2 regions of the Streptomyces sp. NPDC096323 genome follow, and region 1 is predicted to be linked to the other one. Evidence: predicted binding sites of a transcription regulator. Region 1 holds the regulator's gene; the other holds the start of a gene.

The links. The regulator HrcA, encoded in region 1, represses chaperone genes, less so after heat shock. The targets are predictions, from matches to a motif close to TTNGCACTCNGNNNNNCNGAGTGCNAA.
Region 2: ABTX18_RS20870 (FmdB family zinc ribbon protein) is a predicted target of HrcA. The motif match lies at 9,934-9,960, and genes of this name have one in related genera.

Annotation. Positions count from the first base shown of each region.
Region 1 covers NZ_JBEOSI010000002.1:380,878-395,642, reverse strand. The annotation lists gene ABTX18_RS05745 (MFS transporter) at 1-1,059, shown strand, start outside; gene ABTX18_RS05740 (adenosine deaminase) at 1,023-2,015, opposite strand; gene ABTX18_RS05735 (ribonuclease Z) at 2,060-2,968, opposite strand; gene ABTX18_RS05730 (histidine triad nucleotide-binding protein) at 2,999-3,358, opposite strand; gene ABTX18_RS05725 (S41 family peptidase) at 3,731-6,943, opposite strand; gene ABTX18_RS05720 (hypothetical protein) at 7,092-7,649, opposite strand; gene ABTX18_RS05715 (16S rRNA (uracil(1498)-N(3))-methyltransferase) at 7,722-8,468, opposite strand; gene ABTX18_RS05710 (nitronate monooxygenase) at 8,465-9,538, opposite strand; gene dnaJ (molecular chaperone DnaJ) at 9,652-10,791, opposite strand; gene hrcA (heat-inducible transcriptional repressor HrcA) at 10,792-11,808, opposite strand; gene ABTX18_RS05695 (MBL fold metallo-hydrolase) at 11,992-12,732, shown strand; gene ABTX18_RS05690 (DUF3097 domain-containing protein) at 12,758-13,579, shown strand; gene hemW (radical SAM family heme chaperone HemW) at 13,633-14,765, opposite strand, start outside.
Region 2 covers NZ_JBEOSI010000007.1:188,484-203,248, reverse strand. The annotation lists gene ABTX18_RS20910 (MogA/MoaB family molybdenum cofactor biosynthesis protein) at 1-49, opposite strand, end outside; gene moaC (cyclic pyranopterin monophosphate synthase MoaC) at 46-552, opposite strand; gene glp (molybdotransferase-like divisome protein Glp) at 676-1,986, opposite strand; gene galU (UTP--glucose-1-phosphate uridylyltransferase GalU) at 1,991-2,893, opposite strand; gene ABTX18_RS20890 (5-formyltetrahydrofolate cyclo-ligase) at 3,001-3,585, shown strand; gene ABTX18_RS20885 (penicillin acylase family protein) at 3,591-6,341, opposite strand; gene ABTX18_RS20880 (potassium/proton antiporter) at 6,618-8,165, shown strand; gene ABTX18_RS20875 (MFS transporter) at 8,482-9,768, shown strand; gene ABTX18_RS20870 (FmdB family zinc ribbon protein) at 9,972-10,331, shown strand; gene ABTX18_RS20865 (S-methyl-5'-thioadenosine phosphorylase) at 10,447-11,280, shown strand; gene ABTX18_RS20860 (hypothetical protein) at 11,599-12,075, shown strand; gene ABTX18_RS20855 (hypothetical protein) at 12,121-12,330, opposite strand; gene ABTX18_RS20850 (hypothetical protein) at 12,413-12,790, opposite strand; gene ABTX18_RS20845 (Rieske (2Fe-2S) protein) at 12,787-13,626, opposite strand; gene ABTX18_RS20840 (4Fe-4S dicluster domain-containing protein) at 13,623-14,225, opposite strand; gene ABTX18_RS20835 (molybdopterin oxidoreductase family protein) at 14,233-14,765, opposite strand, start outside.

The DNA of each region.
Region 1 (14,765 bases):
GGCGCGGTGGTCGGGGGTTTCGGTTCCGGTACGGCGACCGCGGTCGCCGCGGCCGGCATCGCCGCCCAGCGTGATCCGCACCGGACCTCGTCCCTGGGGCTGTTGAGCGTCTCGGCGACCGCGGGCGCCCTGTATCTGACGGTCCCGCACCTGGGCGGCGGTCACCGGCTGCCGTTCGCGTCGATCGCGCTGGTCGCGCTGCTCGTCTGGCCGGCCACCTCCCGGCTCGGCACTCCGGTCCCGGCGGGTCCCGCCGTCCCGGCGTCGGGCCGGCTGCCGCACCGCCGTTCGGGCCTGGTGCTGGCGGGCGGCATGCTCGTCTGGTCCATGGCGCAGAACGCGCTGTGGGGGGTCAGCAGCCGCATCGGCGTCGATCAGGTCGGGCTCTCCGAGGTCACGATCGGCGCGGTGTTCGCCGCCGCGCTGGGCGCCGGTCTGCTCGGCGTGATGGGCGCCGGGGTGCTGGGGGCCCGGCTCGGACGGGCGGTGCCGATCGGCCTGGGCACCGTGATCATCGCGGCGAGCATCGTGCTCAGCTCGTCGGCCGGGAGCCTCGGCTCGTTCGCGACCGGCGAGATCCTGTGGAACACCGTCTACCCGGTGGTCCTGTCCTATCTGATCGGTCTGGCCGCCTCCCTGGACGTGCGCGGCCGCTGGGCGGTCCTGGCGGGCTCGGCCTCGTCGGTCGGCGTGGCCTGCGGTCCGGTGCTCGGCAGTGTGCTGTCCGAGGGGGCCGGCTTCCCGGTGATGGGGCTGATCCTCGGCACCGTGACGCTGCTGGTCGCGGTGCCGGTGACGGCGGTGGCCCTGCACACCGGTGGCCGTCCGCTGGTGCCGGGTTCGGTGCGCCGCAGGGGCGGCGCTCCGGCGGCGCTGCTCGCCGTCACCACCGGTGCGGTGCCGGGCGCGGTCCCGAAGCTGGGCGCGCCCGAGCAGGCCGTCACGGAGATCAGCCTGCCCGCGCTGCGCCGCAGGCGCCTGGTCAGGAGTGCGTTCCGGACGGCCGGCCCGTCGGGCGCCGGTCAGTCGAACGCGTACGCCTCGACCTCCGACAGGTAGCGCGCCCTGCGCTCCTCGTCGTGGTCGAGGAAGGCCGCCTCGAAGGAGTTGCGGGCCAGGGTGCGCAACTGCTCGCGGTCCAGGCCGAGCGCCTCGTGAACGGCGTGGAAGGTGTCGCCGACGTACCCGCCGAAGTAGGCGGGATCGTCGGAGTTCACCGTGCAGAGCAGTCCGGCGTCCATCATGGCCGGCAGCGGATGCTGCTCCAGCGTGTCGATGGCGCGCAGCCGTACGTTGGACAGCGGGCAGAGGGTGAGCGGCACCCGGTCGGCGACCAGCCGCTTCACCAGCTCCGGGTCCTCCATGCAGCGCAGCCCGTGGTCGATGCGTTCCACACCGAGTACGTCGAGCGCCTCGGTGATGTAGGCGGGCGGGCCCTCCTCGCCCGCGTGGGCGACCTTGCGCAGTCCGAGCGCGTCGGCCGCCGCGTACACCTCGCGGAACTTGGCGGGTGGGTGGCCGACCTCGGCGGAGTCCAGACCGACGGCGCTGATCCGGTGCAGATACGGCTTCGCGGCCTCCAGCGTCTCCATCGCCGAGTCGGCGGACTGGTCGCGCAGGAAGCACATGATGAGCTGGGTGGAGATGCCGTGCTTCTCCTCGCTGCGCTCCAGCGCCCGGCCGAGTCCCTCGACGACGGTGCCGATCGGGACGCCGCGGGCGGTGTGCGCCTGCGGGTCGAAGAAGATCTCCGCGTGGCGTACGCCCTGGGCGGCGGCGCGGGCGAGGTAGGCGTCGGCGAGTTCGGTGAAGTCGTCCTCGGTCCGCAGCACGGCCATCAGCGCGTAGTACAGGTTGAGAAAGCTCTGCAGGTCGTCGAAGAGGTAGGCGGTGCGCAGCTCCTCGGTGTCCGCGTAGGGCAGCGGCACGCCGTTGCGTGCGGCGAGCGCGAAGGCCAGCTCGGGTTCGAGGGTTCCTTCGATGTGGAGGTGGAGTTCCGCTTTGGGGAGGTGCACGTGTTTCTCACTTACGCAGGGGTCGTGCGGTTCGCTGTGACGTCTTACGGGTGACGGCTCGGTACGGGGACCCGCATCAGGTCCTGGGCGACGGTCAGTTCGCCCTCGTACCCGGCCGCCCTGGCCTGGGCCTCGAAGAGTTCCGGGTCCGGGTAGCGCTGGGAGAAGTGCGTGAGCACGAGGTGCCGTACGCCCGCTTCCCGTGCGACCCGGGCCGCCTGTCCGGCGGTCAGGTGGCCGTGGTCGGTGGCCAGTGCCTCGTCCTCGTCGAGGAAGGTGGACTCGATGACCAGCAGGTCGCAACCCTCGGCGAGTGCGTACACACCGTCGCACAGCCTGGTGTCCATGACGAACGCGAACCGCTGTCCGCGCCTGGGCTCGGATACGTCGTCGAGGGTGACGCCGCCGAGGGCGCCCTCACGCTGGAGCCGGCCGACGTCCGGTCCCGCGATGCCGTGCGCGGCGAGCTTCGCGGGAAGCATGCGCCGCCCGTCGGGCTCGGCCAGCCGGTAGCCGTACGACTCGACGGGGTGCGAGAGCAGGTGGCTGCTGAGGGTGTACGCGTCCGTGGTGGCCAGCGGCCCGTCGGCGGCGACCGGGGCCTCGGTCAGCGCGACGGATTCGCGGTAGGCGGTGGCGTACCGGAGCCGGTCGAAGAAGTGCTGTCCGCTCGCCGGGTAATGCGCGGTGACGGGGTGCGGGACCTGGTCGAGGTTGATCCGCTGGATCACCCCGGCGAGGCCCAGCGAGTGGTCGCCGTGGAAGTGTGTGACGCAGATCCGGTCGATGTCGTGCGCGGCGACACCGGCCCGCAGCATCTGGCGCTGGGTGCCCTCGCCGGGATCGAAGAGGATGCCGTCGCCGTCCCAGCGCAGCAGGTAGCCGTTGTGGTTGCGGTGCCGGGTCGGGACCTGGCTGGCGGTGCCGAGGACGACGAGTTCGCGTGCGGACACGGGTGCGGCTTCCTTGTTCCGGTCCTGCGCCTATCCGGGGGGCCACTGGAGGCCGCGGCCGCCGAGGACGTGGGCGTGTGCGTGGAAGACGGTCTGCCCGGCTCCGGCGCCGGTGTTGAACACGACCCGGTACCCGGTCCCGTCGACCTTCTCGTCGGCGGCGACGCGCCCGGTCTCGGCCAGCACGTCGGCGAGGATCTGCGGCTCGGCAGCGGCGAGGGACGCGGCGTCGGGGTGGTGGGCGCGGGGGATGACGAGGACGTGGGTGGGGGCCTGGGGGTTGATGTCGCGGAAGGCGACCGTGGTGTCGGTCTCCCGGACGATGGTGGCCGGGATCTCACCCGAGACGATCTTGCAGAACAGGCAGTCGGGCTGCGGTTCTCCTGCCATGGGGGGCGCTCCTCTGTCTCGTTGATCCGTTACGGAGCAGCCTAGCGGTGCCCCGCGCCTGGCCGGCGTCCGAGGCGCGGGGTGCGGGGTGCGGGGCGGAGCGCCCTCAGCCCCGCCGGCGTCCGAGGCGCGAGGCCCGGAGCACAGCCGCCTCCCCCAGCCCCGCCGGCGTTTGAGGCGGAGGCCCGGAGCACAGCCGCCTCCCCCAGCCCCGCCGGCGTTTGAGGCGCGGGGTCCGGGGCGGAGCCCCGGTTACGGGAAGGGGCGGGGAGGGGAACAGGCCCGCCGCAGGCGCCCCGTCCCACCGGCCCGGGCAGCCGCACCGAGCCCAGCCACCACCGCCCGCCCACGCCACCCCGCCCCGCGCCAAAATCACTCCGGCAGCGACGGCGCCGTCTTCGCCGGCGTCCGCGCCAGCGACTCCAGCGCGATCCGGATCGCCTCGTCCAGCTGCGGGTCGCGGCCCGCCGCATGGTCCTGCGGGGTCATGACGACCTCGACGTCGGGGTCGACGCCGTGGTTCTCGACGCCCCACCCGTACCCCTCCAGCCAGAAGGCGTACTTGGGCTGCGTGACCAGCGTGCCGTCGACGAGCCGGTACCGGCTGTCGATGCCCACCACGCCGCCCCAGGTGCGTACGCCGACCACGGGCCCGATGTTCAGCGCCTTGATCGCCGCGTTCACGATGTCGCCGTCCGAGCCGGAGAACTCGTTCGCCACGGCCACGACGGGGCCGCGCGGCGCGTCACCCGGGTAGCTGTAGGGCCGCATGCCGCGGGGCAGGTCCCAGCCGACGATGCGGCGGGCCAGCTTCTCCACGACCAGCTGCGAGGTGTGGCCGCCGCGGTTCTCCCGTACGTCCACGACCAGGCCCTCGCGGGCGACTTCGGTGCGCAGGTCGCGGTGGATCTGCGCCCAGCCCGAGCCGACCATGTCGGGGACGTGGAGGTAGCCGAGGCGCCCGCCGGACTGCTCGTGGACGTACGCGCGCCGGTCGGCGATCCACGCGTGGTAGCGCAGCGCCTCCTCGTCCGCGATCGGCACGACGACGACATGGCGCGGGTCGCCGCCGTCGACCGGTGAGACGGTCAGCTCGACGGGTTTGCCGGCCGAGCCGGTGAGCAGCGGTGCCGGACCGGTCAGCGTGTCGACCGGGTGGCCGTCGACGGCCGCGATCGTGTCACCGGCACGCACCGCGACGCCGGGCGCGGCGAGCGGCGCCCGGGCGGCCGGGTCGGAGGTCTCGGACGGCAGGATGCGGTCGATGCGCCAGCTCCCGTCGTCCGCCCGGGAGATGTCGGCGCCGAGCAGCCCCTGCCGGGCGGAGTCGTCGCGCCAGCCGCCGGAAGGGGTCACATAGGCGTGCGAGGTGCCGAGTTCGCCCTGGACCTCCCAGAGGAGGTCGATGAGGTCGTCGTGGGTGGCGACGCGCTCCAGGACCGGCCGGTAGCGGTCCAGGACGCCGTCCCAGTCGATGCCGCCCATGTCGGAGCGCCAGAAGTTGTCCCGCATGATGCGCCCGGCCTCGTCGTACATCTGACGCCATTCGGCGGCCGGGTCGAGGGTGCGGCGCACGCGGGACAGGTCGACGGTGACGTTGCCGTCGTCGCTGTCGTCGTCGGAGGCGGACACCCGGCTGTCGGACGGGACGACGCGCAGCTTGCCGTGGCTGTGCAGGACCAGCCGCTTGCCGTCACCGCTGACCGCGAACCGGCTGATGTCGGAGGCGAGTTCCTCGCAGCGCAGCTTCTCCAGGTCGTACCGCTCCAGGACGGTCTCGGGGCCGTTGGCGTCGGGGGTGGCCGCACTCGTGCCGAGCACTCCGGTCACCGGGTGGCGCAGCCACAGCAGACCGTCCCTCGCGGCGCGCAGCGAGGAGTAGCTGGCGGCCTCGACGGGCAGCGGCACGATCCGGTCGGCGAGGCCGTCCAGGTCGATGCGGGTGACGGGGAGCGCGGTGGGGTTGTCCTCGCCGTCGCCGCCCTTCTCCTTCTCGGTCGGGCGGCCGTGGAGCTGCGGCCCGAACGGCGAGGGGGTGGTCGCGGCGAGCGTCAGCAGGTGCGGACGGCAGGCGCCGATGAACGCCATGTCGAAGACGTGGGCGTCGTAGATGGGGTCGAAGGCGCGCTCGGAGAGGAAGGCGAGGTGCTTTCCGTCGGCGGTGAAGGCGGGCGCGAAGTCCCGGAAGCGCAGCGGGGTCGCCTCGGAGACCGACAGGTCCGCCAGGTGCGCGAGCTTGAGCTGGCTCAGTGGCTCGGGGCCGGGGTGCGACCAGGCGAGCCAGGCGGAGTCGGGCGAGAAGACGAGGCCGGAGGCGTCGCCGTGCTCGCTGCGGTCCACCTCGTGGACCTCGCCGCTCTCCCGCTCGACGATCAGGACGCGTCCGTCGTGGGCGGCGACGGCGAACCGGCTGCCGTCGGGGGCCGGTGCCAGGTCGAGGACCCGGCCGATCCGGCCCGCGGCGAGGCGGCGCGGCACGGCTCCCGGGCCGGTCCCGGTGGCGGGTGCGCACTCCAGCGCGTCGTCGCCCTCTGCGTCGGTGACCCAGACGACGTGCTGGTCGCCGTCGGCCTGGAAGGCGTGGGGCAGCCTGGCCCGTACGCCGGGCTCGACGGCGAGCGCGCGGGCCGGGCCCTCGCGGTGGGTGACCCAGTGGACGGCGCCGCGGGATCCGACGGCGCTGCCGCGGCCGGTGCGGTCGGGGGACGCGGTGTGCAGGTGGCTGCCGGCGTGGACCGGGTGCGGCTGGAGGTCGGCGCGCTGGCCGCCGAGCCGGATGTCGAGGCGGCGGGGTTCGTCGCTCTCCAGGCTGTCCAGGAGCCAGAGTTCACCGGCGGACGCGTAGGCGACGCGCGTGCCGTCGGTGGTGGCGTGCCGGGCGTAGAAGTCGTCGACGCCGGTGTGCCGGCGCAGGTCCGTGCCGTCGGGGAGGGAGGAGTAGAGCGCGCCGACGCCTTCGTGATCGGAGAGGAAGGCGATCCGCTCGCCGACCCACAGGGGGCACTCGATGTTGCCGTCGAGCGCTTCGTGGACGCGTACGAACTCCGCCGGGTCCTCTTCGGCCGCGATCCACAGCTTGCCCGCGGTGCCGCCCCGGTAGCGCTTCCAGGTGGCCGCCTCACGCCCCATGGTGGCCGAGAGCAGCAGGACCCGTCCGCCGGGACCGTACGCGAGGGAGCCGACCGGCCCGTACGGGAGGGTCCGGGCGGGACCGCCGTCGACCGGGACGGCCCGGGCCCAGCTGCGCCGCAGCGAGACCTGGCCCTGGGTGCTGGTGACCAGCACGTCGCCGTCGGGGGTCCAGCCGCGTACGGCGGTCCGCGCGTCACCCCAGTGCGTCAGCCGCCGGGAGGAACCGCCGTCGACGGGCGCGAGGTGCACCTCGGGCGCCCCGTCCCGGGTGGACGTCCAGGCGACGAGGGTGCCGTCGGGCGATATGCGCGGCTGGGTGACGGGACGGTTGTCGGCGCTGACCCGCCAGGCTCGGCCGCCGTCGAGCGGCGCGAGCCAGACATCGTCCTCGGCGGTGAAGACGATCGAGTCGCCCTGGACATGGGGATACCGGAGGTAGGAAGGCTGTGTCACACCGATCACCCTAGGCCGCGCCAGTGGCCGGCGGAACGGAGATGGCCGGAGTCCGCCGTACGGTGCATGCCCGGCACACGCAAAAGGCGTGCACGCAACGGGGCGGGCGCCTACGCGCCGGCTGTGCCGAATGCCCGGGCGGCTCCGGTCACTTGCCCTGGGGCCTCTCGGTGACCGTGACGGTCACCGTGACCGTCGGCCGGGCCCCTCCGCCGCCGCCCCCGCCGCCGCCCTTGCCGTCGTCCGGCGCGGCGGTCGGGAGCGGCGCCTCGCAGTTGCCGAGCAGGCTGGCCCGGAACACCGTGCGGCCGTCGGCCTTCGCGGTCAGGTCGCCGCGCACGCACCGGCCGTCGACCGCCTGCCGGACCTGGCCGGCGACCGTGATGTCCCGGCCGTCCTTCGTCCTGCCGCTGCAGTCGACGTCGGCGATGCGACGCGGGGAGGCGGTGGCCGAACCCGCCCGTGCGGGCGACGCCTTGGCTCCGCCCCCGTTCACGTTCGCCGTGCAGGTCAGCCACTGCACGTCGACACCTTCGTGCTCCAGTGCACGGGTGGCGGTCCGGTCGGTGGTCACGGCGATGGACGCGGTGTTGAGCCCGTCCGTGGGTTCGCACGCGGTGACGCCCACGACCGCGGTGGCCGCGAGGCAGACCGCGGCCGGAATACGACGGGTCGCCCGGCGACCCCACGCCCTTGATGTCCCCATACGGGCAGCTTCCCACCGCCCTTGACCCGGCGGTAGACCGCTTGCGGCCACAACCACTCGAAAGGGAAGCTCTTATGACCAGCGGCCCGTGCGCCCGAGCAGCAGCGCGGTCGCCGCGGTGCCCGCCGTCGAGGTGCGCAGTACGGTCGTTCCGAGCCGGCAGGTCCGGGCGCCGGCGGCGGCGAACACCGCCAACTCATCGGGTGAGACGCCCCCTTCGGGGCCGACGACCAGCACGATCTCGCCCTCGTCGGGCAGTTCGACGGTGGCCAGTGGCTCACTCTCGCAACCACGGTCCTCGTGCAGAACCGCCGCGAAGTCGGACGTGGCCAGAAGTGCGGCAACCTGTTTGGTCGTCATCGCGTCCACCACGTCCGGGAACCGCACGCGGCGCGACTGCTTGCCGGCCTCGCGGGCCGTATTGCGCCACTTCGCCAGGGACTTGAGGCCGCGGTCGCCCTTCCACTGGGTGATGCAGCGGGCGGCCTGCCACGGCACGATCGCGTCGACACCGGTCTCCGTCATCGTCTCGACGGCGACCTCGCCCCGGTCTCCCTTGGGCAGCGCCTGGACGACGGTGATGCGGACGCCGGGACGGGGTTCCTCGTGGACGGACTCCAGATCGGTGATCACCAGCCGGTCCTTGCCCTCGGCGGCCATCACGACACCTTCGGCCCATCGCCCGCGCCCGTCCGTCAGGACGACGTCCTCACCGGCGTGCAGGCGTTTCACCGAGACGGCGTGCCGGCCCTCGGGGCCTTCCAGGACGAACTCCGGCCCCTGCGGCAGCTGTTCGACGACGAAGACGGGTGCCGTCACTGTGTACTCCTCGTGCTCAGTGCCGTCCGTGCGGCGTCCAGTTCCTCGGCGAGCAGTCTGACCAGCCGGCCGGCGGGCAGTTCGCGGGCCATCCGGTGGCCCTGCCCGGCCCACAGTGCCATGCCCTGCGCGTCCCCGGCCTTGGCCGCCGCCTTGCGCAGCGCGGCCGTCAGATGGTGCACCTGCGGGTAGGCGGCGGGGGCGTACGGTCCGTGCTCGCGTACGAAGCGGTTGACAAGGCCGCGGGCCGGGCGGCCGGAGAACGCCCGGGTCAGGGTGGTGCGGACGAACAGCGGGTTGGTCAGGGCCTGCTTGTGGAGCAGATGGGCGCCCGACTCGGGGCAGGGCAGGAAGGCGGTGCCGAGCTGCGCGGCGTCGGCGCCCGCCGCCAGCACCGCGGCGATCTGGGAGCCGCGCATCAGCCCGCCCGCGGCGATGACCGGTATCTGCACGGTCTCGCGGACCTGGGCCACCAGGCAGAGCAGTCCGGTACCGGCGCCGTCGGCCTGCGGGTCGTCGCGGAACGTGGAGTGGTGGCCGCCCGCCTCGACGCCCTGGGCGCAGACGGCGTCGGCGCCCGCCCACTGGGCGGCCTGGGCCTCCTCCGGCGAGGTGACCGTGACGACGGTGTACGTGCCCGCCGCGGCGAACGCGTCGAGGGTGTCGCGGGAGGGGCATCCGAAGGTGAAGGAGACGACCGGGACGGGGTCCTCCAGCAGGATGGCGAGCTTGGCCTCGTAGCCGTCGTCGCCGCAGGCGTCGGTGTCGCCGAGCGGGGTCTCGTACCAGGAGGTCTCGCCCGCGAGCTGGTGCCGGTACACCTCGACCGCGGCCGGGTCGGCGAGGTCGGGCTGCGGCATGAAGAGGTTGACGCCGAAGGGCTGGCCGGTGAGGCCGCGCACCTGTTTGATCTCGTTGTACATGCCGTCCGCCGTCTTGTACCCGGCGGCCAGGAAACCGAGCCCGCCGGCCTCGGCGACGGCCGCGACGAGCTGCGGGCAGGACGTGCCGCCCGCCATCGGGGCCTGCACGATCGGATACCGGCAGAGATCGGTCAACTCGGATGACATGACCGCATCGTGTCATGTCCTTCGTGTCCCGCGATGCCCACCCCGCTGCCACGTTTTGTCCGCAATGCGGTACGGGCCCGGAAACCGGGCCCGTACGACATCGGTGCGTGGATCTAGCGGCCGTTGAACGCGTCCTTGAGGCGCGAGAACAGGCCCTGCTGCCCGGGCTGGAACTGGCCGGTGGGCCGCTCCTCGCCGCGCAGCTTCGACAGCTCGCGCAGGAGGCGTTCCTGTTCCGGGTCCATCTTGGTCGGGGTCATCACCTCGACGTGCACGATCAGGTCGCCGCGCCCGCCGCCCCGCAGGTGCGTGATGCCGCGCCCGTGGAGCGGGACGGACTGGCCGGACTGGGTGCCCGGCCGGATGTCGACCTCCTCCAGACCGTCGAGCGTCTCCAGCGGCACCTTGGTGCCGAGGGCCGCCGCCGTCATGGGGATGGTGACCGTGCAGTGCAGATCGTCGCCGCGCCGCTGGAACACGGCGTGCGGCAGCTCGTGGATCTCGACGTAGAGATCGCCGGCCGGGCCGCCGCCGGGGCCGACCTCGCCCTCGCCCGCGAGCTGGATGCGGGTGCCGTTGTCGACACCGGCGGGGATCTTCACCGTGAGCGTGCGCCGCGAGCGGATGCGGCCGTCACCGGCGCACTCCGGGCACGGCGTCGGCACGACCGTACCGAAGCCCTGGCACTGGGGGCAGGGCCGCGAGGTCATGACCTGGCCGAGGAAGGACCGGGTGACCTGGGAGACCTCGCCGCGGCCGCGGCACATGTCACAGGTCTGGGCGGAGGTGCCGGGTGCGGCGCCCTCGCCGCTGCAGGTCGTACAGACGACGGCCGTGTCGACCTGGATGTCCTTGGTCGTACCGAAGGCCGACTCGGAGAGGTCGATCTCCAGCCGGATCATGGCGTCCTGGCCGCGGCGCGTGCGCGAACGGGGTCCGCGCTGCGACGACGCACCGAAGAACGCGTCCATGATGTCGGAGAAGTTGCCGAAGCCGCCCTGTCCGAATCCGCCCGCGCCGCCACCGCCTCCGGAGGCGGACAGCGGGTCGCCGCCGAGGTCGTAGACCTGCTTCTTCTGAGCGTCCGACAACACCTCGTAGGCGGCGTTGATCTCCTTGAACCGCTCCTGGGTCTTCGGATCGGGGTTCACATCCGGGTGCAGCTCGCGGGCGAGCCTCCGGAAGGCCTTCTTGATCTCGTCCTGCGAAGCGTCGCGGCGCACGCCGAGTACGGCGTAGTAGTCGGTGGCCACTTACGACTCCGCCAGGATCTGTCCGACGTAACGTGCCACTGCGCGTACCGCTCCCATCGTTCCGGGGTAGTCCATGCGGGTCGGTCCGACCACGCCGAGTTTGGCGACTGCCTCGTCGCCCGAACCGTAGCCGACCGCGACGACGGACGTGGAGTTGAGCCCTTCATGGGCGTTCTCGTGCCCGATACGTACGGTCATGCCCGAGTCCTTGGCCTCGCCGAGCAGCTTCAGCAGCACGACCTGCTCCTCCAATGCCTCCAGCACCGGCCGGATCATCACAGGGAAGTCGTGCCCGAAGCGGGTGAGGTTGGAGGTGCCGCCGATCATCAGCCGCTCCTCCGTCTCCTCGACGAGGCATTCGAGGAGGGTCGAGAGCACGGTGGACACGGTTGACCGGTCCTCGCTCTCGAAGGATTCCGGCAGGTCCTGCACCAGCTGCGGGACGTCCGCGAAGCGGCGTCCCACGACCCGGCTGTTGAGCCGGGCCCGCAGATCGGCGACCGAGGTCTCACCGAACGGCGCGGGGCAGTCGACCAGCCGCTGTTCGACCCGGCCGGTGTCCGTGATCAGCACGAGCATCAGCCGGGCGGGGGCCAGCGGCAGCAGTTCCACGTGCCGCACCGTCGAGCGGGTCAGCGAGGGGTACTGCACGACGGCGACCTGCCGGGTCAGCTGCGCGAGCAGCCGCACGGTACGTCCCACGACATCGTCGAGGTCGACCGCGCCGTCGAGGAAGTTCTGAATGGCGCGGCGCTCCGGCGACGACAGGGGCTTGACGCCCGCGAGCCGGTCGACGAAGAGCCGGTAGCCCTTGTCCGTCGGGATGCGTCCCGCGCTGGTGTGGGGCTGGGCGATGAAGCCCTCGTCCTCCAGCACCGCCATGTCGTTGCGAACGGTGGCCGGGGAGACCCCCAGCTGGTGCCGCTCCGTGAGCGCCTTGGAGCCGACGGGCTCCTCGGTGCCGACATAGTCCTGGACGATGGCGCGCAGCACTTCGAGTCTGCGTTCGCTGAGCATCGCGCACACCTCCAGCTGTGTCCTCGGTGGTTCCCGGGCCGTTCCCGGATCCCGCCCTGGCACTCGGTACGTACGAGTGCCAGCGGTCCCCCGCCAGTGTACGGCGACGGGGCGGCCCCCTAGCAAGGGCGACCGGCCACGCCACCGCGCGACTGCGCAGGTCGATGCCGATAGCGTCGCCGTATGGACGCCTCTTGGGAAGAGTTCGGCTGGGAGCGACTCGGACACGGTGTGGGCCGGCGACGGCTCCCGGTGTGGGATGCGACGGTCGCCCTGGTGTGCGGGCCGGACGGAGTGCTGCTCTGCGACACCGGTTCGTCACTCCGTGAAGCGGCCGGGGTGCGTGGCCAGGCACAGGCGCTGCTCGGCCGGAGGGTGACGCATATCGCACTCAGCCACCCCCATTTCGATCACGTGCTGGGCACGGCGGCCTTCGCCGGGACGCAGGTGTTCGCCGCGGTCGGCATGACGGATCTGCTCAGGCGCGGGGCGGACGAACTGCGCGACGACGCGGTGCGGCACGGTCTGCCCGCACACGACGCGGCCGAGTCCGCCGATGTACTGGTGGCGCCGCATCACGAGGTGTCGGCCGAGTGGACGCTCGATCTGGGCGGCGGGCGCGAGGTGCTGCTCGCGAACGTGGGCCCGGGGCACAGCGGCCACGATCTGGCGGTGTTCGTCCCCGCCGCCCCGAGCTCGCCCGGCTCCCCCGCGATCGTGTTCTGCGGCGACCTGGTCGAGGAGTCCGGCGAGCCCCAGGCGGGCCCGGACGCCTTCCCCGGGCACTGGCCGGCGGCGCTGGACCGGCTGCTGGAGCTGGGCGGCGAGGACGCTCTGTACGTGCCGGGGCACGGGGCCGTGGTGGACGCCGCGTTCGTACGGGCGCAGCGCGACGCCCTCGCTGCCAGGTTCGGCGTGTCGTAGTCCGCTCGCCGCTTATCGTCGTCCGATGCGCAGCTACCAGCCGGACCTGACCCCGCCGTGGAAGAAGTCGGCCCCCGCCCCCGAGGTGCCCGCCGACCCGGATCTGGTCGTGGAGGAGGCCGTCACCGGATTCTGCGGAGCGGTGATCCGCTGCGAGAAGACGGCCGAGGGCCCGACGGTGACCCTGGAGGACCGCTTCGGCAAGCACCGGGTCTTCCCGATGGCGCCGCGCGGCTTCCTGCTGGAGGGCCGCGTCGTCACGCTGGTCCGCCCCGCGGCGGGCGGCCCCGCCAGGCCCGCCCGTACGGCCTCCGGTTCGCTTGCGGTGCCCGGTGCGCGGGCCCGGGTGGCGCGGGCGGGGCGGATCTACGTGGAGGGCCGGCACGACGCGGAACTGGTGGAGCGGGTCTGGGGCGACGACCTGCGCATCGAGGGCGTGGTCGTGGAGTACCTGGAGGGCATCGACGACCTCCCCGCGATCGTCCGCGAGTTCGCCCCGGGTCCGGACGCGCGCCTCGGGGTGCTGGTCGACCATCTGGTCCCGGGCTCCAAGGAGTCCCGCCTCGCCGCGCAGGTCTCCGACGGGAACGTCCTGGTGGTCGGCCACCCGTACATCGACGTGTGGGAGGCCGTGAAGCCGTCGTCCGTGGGGATCGCCGGCTGGCCCGTGGTGCCCCGCGGCCAGGACTGGAAGACAGGCGTGTGCCGGGCGCTGGGATGGCCGGAGAACACGGGCGCGGCATGGCAGCGGATCCTGTCCACGGTCCACTCCTACCGCGACCTGGAACCGGCGCTGCTGGGCCGGGTCGAAGAACTGATCGACTACGTGACAGCGCCTCCCGCGTAGGGTCGCACCTCCAGCCCCTCGGGCACTCCTCCGCGCGGCCCGCGCCCACCCCCTCAGTCCACCAGGTCCCGCACCACCGCATCCGCCAGCAGCCGCCCCCGCAAGGTCAGCACCGCACGCCCCTCCCCGTACGGCCCCGGCTCCAGCAGCCCGTCCGTCACCGCGCGTCCCGCCGCCGCGAGACCCGCCGGGGCGAGCAGCGACAGCGGGCAGCCGTCGACGAGCCGCAGCTCCAGCAGGATGCGCTCGACCCGCCGGTCCTCCGCGGAGAGGATCTCGCGGCCCGCGCCGGGCGAGCGTCCCTCGGCCAGCGCCTGCGCGTACGCCCCCGGGTGCTTCACGTTCCACCAGCGCACGCCACCGACGTGGCTGTGCGCGCCGGGTCCGGCTCCCCACCAGTCCGCCCCGCGCCAGTACAGCTCGTTGTGCAGGCAGCGGCCCTCGGGCGTCCGGGACCAGTTCGACACCTCGTACCAGGAGAAGCCGGCCGCGGCCATCGCCTCGTCCGCGATGAGGTAGCGGTCGGCGTGCGCGTCGTCGTCCGTCATCGGGATCTCGCCACGCTTGATCCGGCGGGCCAGCTGGGTGCCCTCCTCGACGATCAGGGCGTACGCCGACACATGGTCGGGCCCGGCGCCGATCGCCGCGTCGAGGGAGGCGCGCCAGTCGTCGTCGGACTCGCCGGGGGTCCCGTAGATCAGGTCGAGGTTGACGTGCTCGAAGCCGGCGGCCCTCGCCTCGGCGACACAGGCCTCGGGCCGGCCGGGGGTGTGGGTGCGGTCGAGGATCTTCAGGACGTGCTGCCGGGCGCTCTGCATCCCGAAGGAGATCCGGTTGAAGCCGCCTTCGCGCAGCTCGGCCAGGTAGGCCGGTCCGACGGACTCGGGGTTGGCCTCGGTGGTGATCTCGGCATCGTCCGCGAGGCCGAACTCCTCCCGGATCGCGGCCAGCATCCGGACCAGGTCGGCGGCGGCCAGCAGGGTCGGCGTGCCGCCTCCGACGAAGACCGTACGGACCTGGCGGGGGTCGTCGCCGAGGACCTTGCGGGCCTGGCGGACCTCGCCGACGAGATGGGAGGCGTAGTTGTCCCGGGAGGCCAGCGCACCGCCGGAGCCGCGCAGCTCGGTGGCGGTGTAGGTGTTGAAGTCGCAGTAGCCGCAGCGGGTCGCGCAGTACGGCACGTGCA
Region 2 (14,765 bases), on a different contig from region 1:
TCACCACGAGGGCGCGGTAGCCGGCGGGCGCTGTCTCCTGGGCGCTCATGCGTCCGCCGCCCCGTCCGGCGTCGTGGTGCGCCGGTAGTCGCCGGACTTGCCGCCGGACTTGGCCTCGACCCGGACGTCCGTGATGACCGCGGACTTGTCGACGGCCTTGACCATGTCGATGACGGTGAGCGCGGCGACCGAGACCGCGGTCAGGGCCTCCATCTCCACGCCGGTGCGGTCCGTCGTCTTCACGGTGGCCGTGATCTCCACCGCGTCGTCGGCCACCGCGAGGTCCACCGTGACGCCGGAGACGGCGAGGGGGTGGCAGAGAGGGATCAGGTCCGGGGTGCGCTTGGCGCCCATGATCCCGGCGATGCGCGCGGTGGCGAGGGCGTCGCCCTTGGGGACCCCCTCGCCCCGGAGCAGCTCGATGACACGCGGCGAGACGAGGACCCGGCCGCTGGCGCGGGCGACGCGCGCGGTGACGTCCTTCGCGGAGACGTCGACCATGCGGGCGGCCCCCGCCTCGTCGATGTGCGTCAGCCTGTTCTGCGTACTCAACTAACTCCGCCTAGCGGTAGGGCGCCGGTTGCCCCGGTGCTGCACCGGGGTGCAGGGTCCGGGGTCCGGGGGGTGTCCCCCGGAAGGCACAGCGGCAGATACCGTACCGCCACCGGGCGGCGGTCAGCGGAGCAGGATCACCTCGGTGTCCGCGCCGGGCTCGGCGGAGGTGACGTCCTCGGGCAGCACGATCAGCGCGTCCGCCTGCGCGAGGGCGGCGATCAGATGCGATCCGGAACCGCCGACGGGCGTGACGGTGCCCGCCTGCGCGTCGTACGTCCCGCGCAGGAACTGCCGTTTGCCGGCCGGGGAGGACAGCGCCTTGTCGGTGACGAGCGAGGCCCTGACGGTCGGGCGGTGCACGTCGGGCAGGCCCATCAGCGTGCGGATCGCGGGCCGTACGAACAGTTCGAAGGAGACGTAACTGGACACCGGGTTGCCCGGCAGGGCCAGCAGCGGGGTGTGGTCCGGCCCGATGGAGCCGAAGCCCTGCGGCTTGCCCGGCTGCATGGCGAGCTTGCGGAAATCGACGCCGCCGCCCGGCTCGTCCTCGTCGCCGACCGGAGACAGGGCCTCCTTGACGACGTCGTACGCGCCGACGCTGACGCCGCCGGTCGTGACGACGATGTCGGCCCGGATCAGCTGGTCCTCGATCGTGGCCCGGAGTGTCTCGGCGTCGTCGGTGACGGCGCCGACCCGGTAGGCGATCGCTCCGGCCTCGCGCGCGGCGGCGGTCAGCGCGAAGCTGTTGGAGTCGTAGATCTGGCCGCCGGTCAGCTCCTCGCCGGGCTGGACCAGTTCGCTGCCGGTGGAGATGACGACGACGCGCGGGCGGGGCCGCACCTTCACCGTCGAGCGGCCGATCGCGGCGAGCAGGCCGATCTGGGGCGGCCCCACGACCGAACCGGCGCGCAGCGCCAGATCGCCCGGCCGCACGTCGCTGCCGCGGGCGCGCACATGGGCGCGGGCCTCGGCCGGGCGGTGGACGCGGACCTCGCCGCGCGCGCCCTCGGGGGCGCCGCTGTGGGCGCGCATGGTGGCGGCGGGCCCGCCGCCCGTGCCGCCGTCGGTCCACTCGACCGGGATCACGGTCTCGGCGCCGGCGGGGAGCGGAGCGCCCGTCATGATGCGGGCGGCCTCACCCGGGCCCACGCGCTGGTCGCCGAGCAGGCCGGCGTCGCCCGCCGCGACGTCCCCGATGACGGTGAGGACGGCCGGGAACTCCTCGGTGGCGCCCTCCACATCGGCGACGCGGACCGCGTACCCGTCCATCGAGCTGTTGTCGAAGGGCGGCAGGGCGATCTCCACCATGACGTCCTCGACCAGGACGCAGCCCTGGGCCTCGGGCAGTTGCAGCTCGATGGGTTCGAGCGGCCTCACCGCGGCGAGGATGTCTTCCAGGTGCTCGTCCACCGACCAGATCGTGCTGCTCAAGGTGCTACATCTCCTCGGTGACAAAACTGCGGAGCCAGGTCCGGAACTCCGGGCCAAGATCTTCACGTTCGCACGCGAGTCTGACAATGGCACGCAGGTAGTCGCTCCGGTCACCGGTGTCATAGCGGCGGCCCTTGAAGACGACGCCGTGCACCGGGCCGCCGGCCTTCTCGTCCTCGGCCAGGAGCTGGAGGGCGTCGGTCAGCTGGATCTCGTCGCCGCGGCCCGGCTCGGTCCTGCGCAGTATGGCGAAGACCTCGGGGTCCAGGACGTAGCGGCCGATGATGGCGAGATTGCTGGGCGCGTCGGCCCGTTCGGGCTTCTCGACCAGGCCGGTGATCCGCACGACGTCGCCTTCGACGGTCGGCTCGACGGCCGCGCAGCCGTACTGGTGGATCAGTTCCGGCGCGACCTCCATGAGCGCGATGACGCTGCCGCCCTCGCGCTCCTGGATCTCCACCATGCGCGCGAGGAGCGGGTCGCGCGGGTCGATCAGGTCGTCACCGAGGAGGACGGCGAACGGCTGATCGCCCACGTGCGGAGCCGCGCACAGCACCGCGTGGCCGAGCCCCCTCGGGTCGCCCTGGCGGACGTAGTGCAGGGAGGCGAGGTCGCTCGACTCCTGGACCTTGCGCAGCCGTTCGCCGTCGCCCTTGCGGGTCAGCGCCGACTCAAGCTCGTAATTGCGGTCGAAGTGGTCCTCCAAGGGACGTTTGTTCCGACCGGTGACCATAAGGATGTCGGAGAGTCCGGCGGCGACCGCCTCCTCGACGACGTACTGGATGGCAGGCTTGTCGACGACAGGAAGCATCTCCTTGGGAGTGGCTTTGGTGGCCGGCAGGAAGCGGGTGCCCAGGCCCGCCGCCGGGATGACGGCCTTGGTGATCCTGAGGTTCGACTGAGTCATGCGCAGAACCCTAACCGGCGCACATGGGCGGAAGATGAGTCTCCGGTTAAGTTTGCCCTCAAATGCGTCAATACAGGAGATCTGTAGGTGCCCCGTTGAACACCGACATGTCCGCAAAGGCACTGTTGCGGCGCGAACTGCTCGCCGCACGGCGCCTCCTGACGGCCGAGGACATCGAGCAGGCAGCCACGCTCCTCGCCCGCCGCGCACTCGAACTGCCCGAGATCGCCGGGGCCGGCACGGTCGCCGCGTACGTCTCGGTGGGGAGCGAACCGGGGACCCGCGCGCTGCTCGACGCGCTGCGCGCGCGGGGCGTACGCGTCCTGCTGCCGGTGCTCCTAGCGGACAACGACCTGGACTGGGCGCCGTACGAGGGAGCGGAAGGCCTCAGGAAGGCCGGCCGCGGGCTGCTGGAGCCCGCCGGGGAGCGGCTCGGGCCCGATGCCGTGCTGGACGCGGAGGCGGTGCTCCTGCCGGGCCTCGCCGTGGACACGCGCGGGATGCGGCTCGGCCGCGGCGGCGGCAGCTACGACCGGGTGCTGGCGCGCCTCGCGGCGGCCGGGGCGCACCCCGCGCTGGTCGTTCTGCTGTACGACGACGAGGTGGCCGCGCGGGTCCCGGAGGAACCGCACGACCACCCCGTGGACGCCGTGGTGACACCCGTCGGCCCGCGGCGCTTCGGCAAGAGCTGAAGGCCCTACGGCTTCAGCGTCAGCGTGTCCTTCGTCGCCCCGGCCACCGCGTTCGTCCCGTAGGACCAGTCGAGCAGCTCGCCGTTGACCCACTTGTCGGTCTGGTCGGTGTAGTGCGCGCTGAACGCGTGCCCCGAGGCGCCCGTGAGGTTGACCCAGCGGGACCTGTCCCAGTCCCCCACGTTGACGACCATCCGCATCGACGGAACCCAGACGACCTCGTAGCCGCCGGCCGCGTTCCATCCGGTGGCGTTCACCGCGGCCTCGCCGCCGCCCAGGTTCCAGGGGCCCCGGTTGAGCGCCCGCTGGAGCAGTCCGGGCCCTTCCGTACCGAGGGTCTGGTTCTTCAGGGTCAGCTGGTGCAGCCGGCCCCAGCTCCACGTGGTGATGTCCTTGCCGAGCTTGGCCGTCAGCTCCCAGCGGGCGTCCTCCATGGCGCGGGCGAAGAGCTCCTCGCGGTTCTCGGTCGCCTTGTCCTTGCGGTTCGCCGGCGCCTTCCACCACGCGCTGTCCGGCTTGTCCATGAGGTTGGCGACGACCTGGTACCAGCGGTCGCCGCCGTCCGGCTGCGCCGAGTCCGGGTCGCGCTGACCGCATTCGCGTACCAGCCTGTCCTGCTCGTCGAGCGGGCCCGAGCTCTTGGCCGGGGGCACGTTCAGGCACTCGCCCTCGACGCGCATCTCCTTGGGCAGCTTGTCGCCGAAGGCCAGCTTGAGGATGTTGCGCCAGACCGCGTTGAAGTACGCGGCGGCCGCCGAGTCGGCCTCCTGGGTGTAGTCCCAGCCCTCCAGCAGCTTCTGCGCCTCGCGGATGTCCTTGTCCGAGATGTTGATCTTCATCAGCTCGGGCACCAGCAGCGCGGCGATCTCGCTGGTGTTGTCCATCTGCATCTTCTGCATGTCTTCGGTCGAGATCTTCCCGCCGCCCTTGGTCTTCGACTCGATGAGGTCGTTGATCCGCTGGCTGCGGCTGCCGTAGCCCCAGTCCTTGGTGAGCATGTACGGGTACGTGTCCTCGTCGATCACGGCCTGGTTGGCGGTGACGATGTAGCCGCGCTTCGGGTCGTACTCGTACGGCAGCTCGTCGAACGGGACCGGGTCCTTCTTCCAGCCGTACGACGACGACCAGCCGGGGCTGGGCAGCGTGCCGTCACCGGACTTGCGGACCGGGATCTTCCCGGGCGCCTGGTAGCCGATGTGGCCCTTGGTGTCGGCGTAGATGAGGTTCTGCGAGGGAACCTCGAAGTGCTCGGCCGCCTTGCGGAAGGTGGTGAAGTCCTTGGCCCGGTTCAGCTCGAAGACGGCGTCCATGGAGTGGCCCGGTTCCAGCGCGGTCCATTTCAGCGCCACGCCGTAGCCGTCCGCCCGGTCGGGGGCGGAGTTGCTGACGGGGGCCTTCTGGCCGACCTTCTCCAGCTCGCTGCTGCGGTCGGAGACCAGCGGGCCGTTGTTGGTCTCGCGCACGGTGATGTGCCGGCTCTTGCCGCCCGCGACCTTGAGGGTCTCCTCGCGGACGGTGAAGGGCTTCACCTTGCCGTCGTACAAGTAGCCGTCGCCCGAGACCTTCTCCAGGAAGAGGTCGGTGACGTCGGCGCCGAGGTTGGTGAAGCCCCAGGCGACGTCCTGGTTGTGGCCGATGATCACGCCGGGCATCCCCGAGAAGGTGTAGCCGGCGGTGTCGTACTTGCAGGTCGCCGAGACGGCGCGGCAGTGCAGCCCCATCTGGTACCAGAGCGAGGGCAGCTGCGGAGCCAGATGCGGGTCGTTGGCGAGCAGCGGCTTGCCGGTGGTCGTGTACTTGCCCGCGACGACCCAGGAGTTCGACCCGATGCCGTTGCCGTTGGGGCCCAGCAGCGCGGGGATCTCGTCGAGGGTGTCGGAGAGCGCGCCGAGCTGGGAGGTGAGGCCCTGGGTGGCGCCCTCGGCGGTCGCGGAGCCGGTGCCCTCGGACGGCGGCGCTTGCGGGTCGTACTTCCCCGTGACCGGGGAAATGGCGCCCTCGCTGACGATCGGCTTGTGCTTCTCGTACGGGTAGGGCGGGTACAGGTCCTCGATCTGCTTCGCGTCGAGCCGGCTCGTCATCAGCGAACGGTCGATCTCGTCCTGCATGTTGCCGCGCAGGTCCCAGGCCATGGCCTTCAGCCAGGCCACCGAGTCGACGGGGGTCCACTCGGTGGGCTTGTAGTCGTTGGTGAAGCCGAGGGCCGCGTACTCGACGGAGATGTCCGCGCCGTCGCGGTCCTTGAGGTAGGCGTTCACCCCGTCCGCGTACGCCTGGAGGTTCTTCTTCGTCTCATCCGACAGGACGTTGTCGTACTCCTCCTGGGCCACCTTGCGCCAGCCCAGCGTGCGCAGGAAGGAGTCCGTCTCGACCTGGCCGGAGCCGAACATCTCGGAGAGCCGGCCGGCCGTCATGTGACGGCGGACGTCCATCTCCCAGAAGCGGTCCTGCGCCTGCACGAAGCCCTGGGCGCGGAAGAGGTCGGCGTCGGAGTCCGCGTAGATCTGCGGGATTCCGTAACTGTCGCGCTTGACGTCGACGTTGCTGTCGAGCCCGGCGAGGTGGATCGTCCCGTTGGTCTGGGGGTACGAGGCACGCACGGTCGATACGGACCAGTACGTTCCGTAACCGACGCCTGCGACGAGCGCCAGCACCAGGACGATCACGAGCAGGCGGGCACGTCGCCCCTTCTTCTTGCGCGGCCCACCGCCGACGGTGGCCGTGGAGGCGGCAGAGGCGGTTGTTGTGGCGGGCATCGCTGTCCTTCGAGGGGCAGGGCGGTCCTGGGAGTGCAGGAGCAACCATAGGCGCAGCGTCGATGCCGGTCGGACGCGGTATCGGGATGGTTCGAATTGAGTAGCGATCGTACGAATACTCGAACGCATCAAGAAAACGTTAAAGATTAGGTAAGGTAATGAAGTACCGGCCACCGGAAGCCGATCCGGCAGGCGTACGCAGGGAAGGACCGGCCACTGACTGTCCACGCGCTCAACGAACTTCTGCTCGTCTGCTCGCTCGTCCTGCTCGTCGCCGTGGCGGCCGTACGCGTCTCGTCACGCAGCGGGCTCCCCAGTCTGCTCCTGTATCTCGGCATCGGGATCGCCCTGGGGCAGGACGGGTTCTTCGACGTCAAGTTCGACAACGCGGAACTGACGCAGGTCATCGGCTACGCGGCCCTGGTCGTGATCCTCGCCGAGGGCGGTCTCGGCACGAAGTGGAAAGAGATCAAACCGGCGCTGCCCGCGGCCGTCGTCCTCTCCCTCGTCGGCGTCGGCGTGAGCGTGGGCGTGACCGCCGCCGGAGCGCACTACCTGGTCGGTCTGGAATGGCGGCAGGCGCTGATCATCGGCGCGGTCGTCTCCTCCACGGACGCCGCCGCGGTCTTCTCCGTCCTGCGCAAGGTGCCCCTGCCCGCCCGGATCACCGGCGTCCTGGAGGCCGAATCCGGCTTCAACGACGCCCCCGTGGTGATCCTGGTCGTCGCCTTCTCGACCGTGGGGCCCGTCGACAGCTGGTACGTACTGGTCGGCGAGATAGCCCTGGAGCTGGCGATCGGCGCCACGCTCGGCATCGCCGTCGGCTGGCTCGGCTCGTACGGACTGAGGCATGTGGCCCTGCCCGCCTCGGGCCTCTACCCGATCGCCGTGATGGCCATCGCGGTGTCCGCGTACGCGGCGGGCGCGATGCTCCACGGAAGCGGATTCCTCGCTGTCTACCTCGCCGCGATGATCCTCGGCAACGCCAAGCTGCCGCACTGGCCCGCCACCCGCGGCTTCGCCGACGGACTCGGCTGGCTGGCCCAGATCGGCATGTTCGTCCTGCTCGGACTGCTGGTCACCCCACACGACCTGGTCGACGACTTCTGGCCCGCCGTCGTCGTCGGGCTGGTGCTGACCGTGGTGGCCCGGCCGCTGGAGGTCTTCATCTCACTCGCGCCCTTCCGGCTGCCCTGGCAGGAGAAGGCCCTCATGTCCTGGGCCGGGCTGCGCGGCGCGGTGCCCATCATCCTGGCGACCATTCCCATGGTGTCCGGAATCGAGGGCTCCACCCGGGTCTTCAACATCGTCTTCGTGCTCGTCGTCGTCTACACCCTCATCCAGGGACCGACGCTGCCCTGGCTCGCCAAGGCTCTCAAGATCGCCGACGACCCGTCCGAAGCGGCCGACCTGGGCATCGAGTCGGCGCCCCTGGAGCGGCTGCGCGGGCATCTGCTCTCTGTGGTCATCCCCGCGAAGTCGAAGATGCACGGCGTCGAGGTCGGCGAGCTGCGTCTGCCCGCCGGAGCGGCGGTGACGCTGGTCGTCCGGGACGGCACGAGCTTCGTACCCGGGCCCACGACCGTGCTGCGCCGCGGCGACGAACTGCTGGTCGTGACGACCGACCCCGTACGCGACGCGACCGAGGCCCGGCTGCACGCGATCGGCGAGGGCGGCAAGCTGGCCGGCTGGCTGGGGACCGGCACGAACGCCGCCGACGAGAGCCTCACCGGGCCGCATGTGGCCAACGCGCTCAAGGCCGTGAAGAAGCTGGGCAGGGCGGACGACCGGCCCGGTGCCCGGAACACCAAGGCGCATCGCTGAGCCACATCACGGAGGACGCGCTTGCGTTTACAGGTGACAGGGGTCGGGTTGGACACAATCACAGGTGCCTCAGGCCTTTTGCCTGTAGCATAAAGGAAACCCAGATCGACTTATTTGATCCACCAACTCTGCCTGACGCAGAGCTGGCGCGACCGTATGGCGGTCGTGGCGTCCTCCGCCTCTGTTGCGAGCGCCCGGCATCTACCGCAGTTCCGCGCGAAGAGGACAGCTCTCGGCAGCTCCTGACCGGGTCCGCACCCCTGTGCCGGCCCGCCTCGCAGGGGCACGGCCACCAGGCGGCAGAAAGGCATGGACCGTGGCGTCCACGGTCTCCGACCGCCCCGGATACGGGCAGTTGCTGCGCACCCCGGGTGCGTGGACCTTCCTCCTGCCGGGCTTCGCCGCACGGCAGCCCTTCGCGATGCTGACGATCGGCATCGTCCTGCTCGTCCAGCACACCACCGGTTCATACGGCAGCGCGGGATCCGTCGCCGCCGTCACCGGGGTCTCCATGGCCCTGTTCGCCCCGCAGACCGGCAAGCTCGCCGACCGCTTCGGCCAGCGCGCCGTGCTGCTGCCGGGCGTCCTCGTCCACACGGCGTCCGTCTCGGGCCTGACCGCCCTCGCGCTGGCGGACGCCCCGATGTGGGCGCTGTTCGCCGCCGCCGTCCCGACGGGTGCCTCGGTCCCGCAGGTCGGCCCGATGGTGCGCGCCCGCTGGGCGGCCGTGCTCGGAGCGGCGCCGGGGCGCGAGGCCTCCCCGCTCATGTCGACGGCGGCGGCCTTCGAATCGGTGACGGACGAGTTCACCTTCGTCATCGGCCCCGTCCTCGCCACCGCGCTCTGCACCGGAGTGCACCCGGCGGCGGGGCTGATCGCCGAAGCCGCCCTGACCCTGTGCGGCGGCCTGTTCTTCGCCGCCCAGCGCGCCACCGAGCCCGCCGTACGCAACACCGGTTCCACCGGAACGCAGCGGCACGCCTCCGCACTGTCCATCCCCGGCGTACGCGTGCTCGCGGTGGCCTTTCTCGGGATCGGCGCGGTCTTCGGCGGCATGCAGGTCTCGCTGACCGCCTTCGCCGAGGAGATCGGCAGCCCCGGTGCGAACGGTCTGCTGTACGGGATCTTCGCGGCCGGCAACATGCTGGCCGGCATCGCCTGCGGCGCCATCGCCTGGAAGACCGGGCCGCGGCGCCGGCTGATCGCCGGATACGCGGCCCTGACCCTCACCGCGTCGGGCCTGTGGGCGGTGCACTCCGTGCCGCTGCTGGCCGGGCTCGGCCTGCTGGTCGGCCTCTCCATCGCCCCCGCGCTGATCAGTGGCTACACGCTGGTCGAGGCGCTCGTCCCGGGCTCCGCCCGGACCGAGGCGTTCACCTGGCTCACGGGCGCCGTCGCCCTCGGCCAGGCGGGCGCGGTGACGGTGGCCGGACGCCTCGCGGACGCCCACGGCGCGAGCACCGGATTCCTGGTGCCGCTGGTGGGCACGGTGCTGGCGCTGGTGACGCTGGTGGCGCTGCGTTCGCGGCTGGCACCAGCCCGCGCGACGATTACAGCCGCACGCGGCACGGTTCACCGCGACTGTGTCGCGGCCAGAGAATGACGATCCAATCCGAGGAATACGTCAGTGTGACTCCTCCGCCACGAGTAATGGCGGCTTCTCACTCGGGCAGCAAACCCTCATGACGGCCAAGCCCTGACCGCTGCCTTCGGCAGGTGACAGACATTACTGCAAGCAGCAGCCTGCAGGAGCTACTATGGACGACTGTTAGCACTCATCCAGTGAGAGTGCCAGGAGGAAGACAAGTGCCGACCTATCAGTACCAGTGCACCGAGTGTGGCGAGGGCCTCGAAGCGGTGCAGAAGTTCACCGATGACGCCCTTACGGTGTGCCCGAGCTGCGATGGACGCCTGAAGAAGGTGTTCTCGGCGGTCGGCATCGTCTTCAAGGGTTCCGGTTTCTACCGGAACGACAGCCGCGGATCCTCGTCGAGCAGCACGCCGGCCCCGGCCGCTGCGAAGGCCTCCGGTTCCGGATCGTCGTCCTCGACGGGATCGGACGCGAAGTCGTCGACCTCTTCGTCGACGTCCTCCTCCGGTTCGTCCGGCTCTTCGGCGGCGTCTTCCTCGTCGTCGTCCTCGTCGAGCGGTTCATCGGCCGCCTGAGGCGCCTGTCCGACCGTTTCACGCTTCACCAGGACCCCGCCGATTCACTCGGCGGGGTCCTCGGCGTTCTGCGCCCGGCTGCGTAGCGCGCCGGGCGACCGCCTACTGTGACCGCATGGTGAACGCAGAGATCGGTGTGATCGGCGGTTCGGGGCTGTACTCCTTCCTGGAGGACGTCACCGAGGTGCGGGTGGAGACCCCTTACGGAGCGCCGAGCGACTCCGTCTTCCTCGGCGAGGTCGGCGGCCGCCGCGTCGCCTTCCTCCCCCGCCACGGCCGCGGCCACCATGTGCCGCCGCACCGCATCAACTACCGCGCCAATCTGTGGGCGCTGCGCTCGGTCGGCGTACGCCAGGTGCTGGGCCCGTGCGCGGTGGGCGGGCTGCGGCCGGAGTACGGGCCGGGGACGCTGCTCGTGCCGGACCAGTTGGTCGACCGTACGAAGACCCGCGTCCAGACGTTCTACGACGGGGAGACCCGGGCGGACGGGGTGGCGCCGAAGGTGGTGCATCTCGGTTTCGCCGACCCGTACTGCCCCGAGGGCCGCAAGGTCGCCCTCGCGGCGGCCCGCGCAGGGGACTGGGAAGCGGTGGACGGCGGAACGCTGGTGGTCGTGGAGGGGCCGCGCTTCTCGACCCGGGCGGAATCGCGCTGGCATGCGGCGATGGGCTGGTCGGTGGTCGGGATGACCGGGCACCCCGAGGCGGTGCTCGCCCGTGAGCTGGGCCTCTGCTACACCACGTTGACGCTGGTGACGGACCTGGACGCGGGCGCGGAGGCCGGCGAGGCCGTCTCCCACGAGGAGGTGCTCAGGGTCTTCGCGGCCAATGTGGACCGGTTGCGTTCGGTGCTCTTCGAAGCGGTGGTCGCGCTGCCCGCGGAGGCGGACCGCGCCTGCCTGTGTGCGCATGCGCTGGACGGGATCGACACGGGGATCGTGCTGCCGTAGGCGGGTTCGGCCCCTTGTTTCCCTCAGGCGGGTGAGGGAGTTTTCCACATCGTGTGGGCCGTCCACAGGGCGCGGCGGGAATCTCGTGGGTGGGGCATCGTGAGGGCTGTCCGGTCGGTCGTCTCCGGCCGGATCGCCCGGTCCGATTCTCACTCCCCTGTTCTCTGAACTCCCTCATCGCAGGCGGTGTTTGGCATGCCTCCGTACGGCCCCCTCCCCAGCTCTCCGCAGCCCTCGGCCCCCTCTCCCTCCGCTTCCCCGCCTCTGTCCGCCCCCGTGCCGCCGCCCGGCGGGGTGCCTCCATTTCCGCCGCTGCGGGTGCGCGGGGGCAGTGCGCACCGGCTGCGGCGCGCGGTGTGGCGGCAGCGGCGGGCGATGGCCGCGGGGCTGGCGCTGACGGCTGCCGCGCTGGCCGCTTCGGGGTTCGGCGGGAGTGGGGCCGAGGGAGGCGTCGGTGCCGGGCACGGGGCGGCCGGGGCGCCCGACGCCGCCAGGGCGGCCCCCCATCGGGCGCCGCCGCCGGTGCGTCTGGTGTCCGCGCCCGTCCGGATCGCCGACGCGGCGACCGTACGGCTGCTGCGGCCGGGCGACCGGGTCGACGTGATCGCGTCCGAGCGGAGCGGAAGCGGCTCCCGGGTGCTGGCGAAGGGCGCCCGGGTGGCCCAGGTGCCTCCCGCGTCGGCGGAGGGCTCCACGGAGTACGGGGCCCTGATCGTGCTCTCCGTGCCACGGGCGACGGCCGCGACGCTGGCCGGTGCGGGAATCTCGGCCGGGTTTGCGGTGATCCTGTGTTGATTCGGGCGGTCGGCAGAGTAGTGCCGGCGACCGGGCCGGGCACGCTCAGATGTGGTGGGGCGGCTTCTCGTCGAGGAAACGGGCCAGGTCGGTGGCGCCGCCGCCGGAGGGGGCCCGCTCACCCCACCCCCGGTCCGTGTCGTCCGCGGACTGCTGGTCCAGCGGATCGTCGAAGATCAGCGCCGGCTTGGGCTTCGGCCGGTCCGGCGAGTTCGGCTTCGCATCGCGCGGTCCGGGGGCGGGGGCGGTACTCATGCCTCCAGGGTACGGCCGCCCCGCGGAGCGCGGGAGCGTCCCGGCACGCCCGCCTTCCGGCCGGGCCGGGGCGGGCGGCCGGTCAGCGGTCCTTGGGGTCGAGCCACCAGAGTCCGAGTACGACGAGGAACGACAGGCAGAGGAATCCGGCCCCCCACCAGGCGGTCCCGGTGTGGCCCTCCATGTACTCGTCGACGATGACGGTGAGTCCCCAGAGCTGCCCGATGACCACGGTCATCGCCAGGGTCAGCCGGGCCGTGAGCTTCGAGGACCGCTCCGGTTCCTGGTCGGTGCCCGCTCCCGGTCCCGGTCCGGTGCGGCTGACGCGGGGATCGCCGTAGCCGCTGGTGGGCCGGATCTGCGGGTAGCGCTCATGGACGGGCCGGTTGAGTTCGGGCCGTGCGCTGCCCGGGTGGTATTCCGGATAGCGGGGGCCGGTGGGCTCCTGGGCGTCGCTCATGCTCGCCTGCCGGTGGTGCCGGGCACGGTGGCCTCCGTGCGGGAGGCGGCGGCGGTACGGGAAGCGGCCTTCGTACGGGAGGCGGCGGCGGTACGGGAAGCGGCCTTCGTACGGGAAGCGGCGGCGGCCTCGGGGGCTTCGGCGCCACCGCCGAATCCGGGGCAGCCGATCCGGGAGGCGAGGTCCGGGCGGTCGTCGCCGAGCTGGCGGCACAGGCCCTTCTCGATGCTCTCGCCGGAGCGGGTGGTGCCGACGGCCCAGATGCTGCCGTCCGTCTGCTCGGTGAGGACCACCTTGGGCAGTCCGCGCGGCGGCGGGCCGGCGGTGACCTCGCCGGTGCGGGCGTCGAAGACGCCCTCGTGGCAGGGGCAGTACAGCTCGCCCTCGGAGCCCCGGTCCTTCCGCCACAGCACGGCGCAGGCGAGGTGGGTGCAGATCGCCGAGTAGCCGACGAGGGTGCCGTCGTCGAGCCGGACCGCGACCGCCTTGTCCTCCTCCTCCGGGTAGCTGAAGGCGAGCGACTCCCCGGGCAGCAGCTGGGAGCTGACCCTCATCGGCGCGGGCGCCTTGTCGTCCTCGGGGTCGCCGTGGCGCGGGAGCATGCCACCCGCGACGCCGAGGCCGCCGATCGCGAGGCCGCCGGAGACGGTCGCGACGATGCGGAGGTAGTCGCGGCGGGTGGTGAGGGAGTCCGCGGCGATCCGGTCGTGCAGGGCTTCGCGCGCGTCCCCCGAGGGCGGGTCCCCGCCGCGCGATGCCGGGCCGCGAGATGCTCCGGAGCGTGCTTCTCCGTGGGGCGGTTCCCCGGAGGGCGGCGGCTGTTGCGTGACGCTCATCGGCGGACGTCCTTCCCGTTGATCTCCACGACGGGCAGGCCGCCCGGCACCGGCCACTGGACCCTCTCCGCGGGGACGACCATGGCCACGCCCGTACGGACCTCGGTCTCGCCGAAGACGAAGGTGTCGGCGACCTGGACGCCGGGGCGTTCGGCCTGGAGCTCCTCCACGGTTCCGTAGAAGAGCGCTCCGGTCGGGCACACGGTGGCGCACATCGGAGCGAGCCCGTAGGCGGTGCGGTCGTAGCAGAGGTTGCACTTCAGCTGCAGCTTCGCCTGGAGGTCGATCTTCGGTACGCCGAAGGGGCAGGCGTTGACGCAGTTGGCGCAGCCGATGCAGCGGGTGGTGTCGGCCTGCTGCACCACTCCGTCCGCGGTCACCAGGATCGCGTCGGCGGGACAGACCTCGGCGCAGGGGGCGACGGGGTCCTCGCAGTGCATGCAGACCGTGGGAAGGGAGGCGACGGACTGGCCCTCGTCGGTGTAGTCGAGGTGGATCATCGACTTGCCGCGGTGCGAATCGCATTCCCGGCAGGCGGAGACGCAGGCCTGGCAGCCGATGCAGCGCCCCGGGTCGATGAAGATCGTTCTGCCCATCATGCGGGGATCAGCTCCTTTCCGAGGTGCCGCGGCCCTGCGGGGCGGTGGGCGGCAGCGGGTCGGTGCGGGAGACCTGGGTCTCCGGGTAGGCGACGTGGCCGGGTGCTACAGGAGGCGCGGGCACGTCGTCGACGGAGTCGGCATGCTCGATGCGGCAGGCGCACACCTTGTACTCCGGGATCTTCGACCGGGGATCGAGGGCGTCGATGGTGAGCACGTTGGCCGAGGTGGGGACCGGCCAGTGGTACGGGATGAAGACGGTGTCGGGGCGGATCGCCTCGGTGACCAGCGCCGGGTAGGAGGCGCTGCCGCGCCGGGTGGTGACGCGGACCGGTTCGCCGTTGCGGAAACCGTGGGAGGGGTGGATCTCGGCCCAGGGGCGCGGGGTCTGTTCGACGAGGGCGCCCAGGCGGCGGGTCTGGTTGCCGGAGAGGAAGTGCGCGACGGTGCGTCCGGTCGTGAGTGACATGGGGAATTCGTCGCTGTACGGGTCCATGGGCGGGTGCCATTCGACGACCTGCATATGGATCTTGCCGTCGG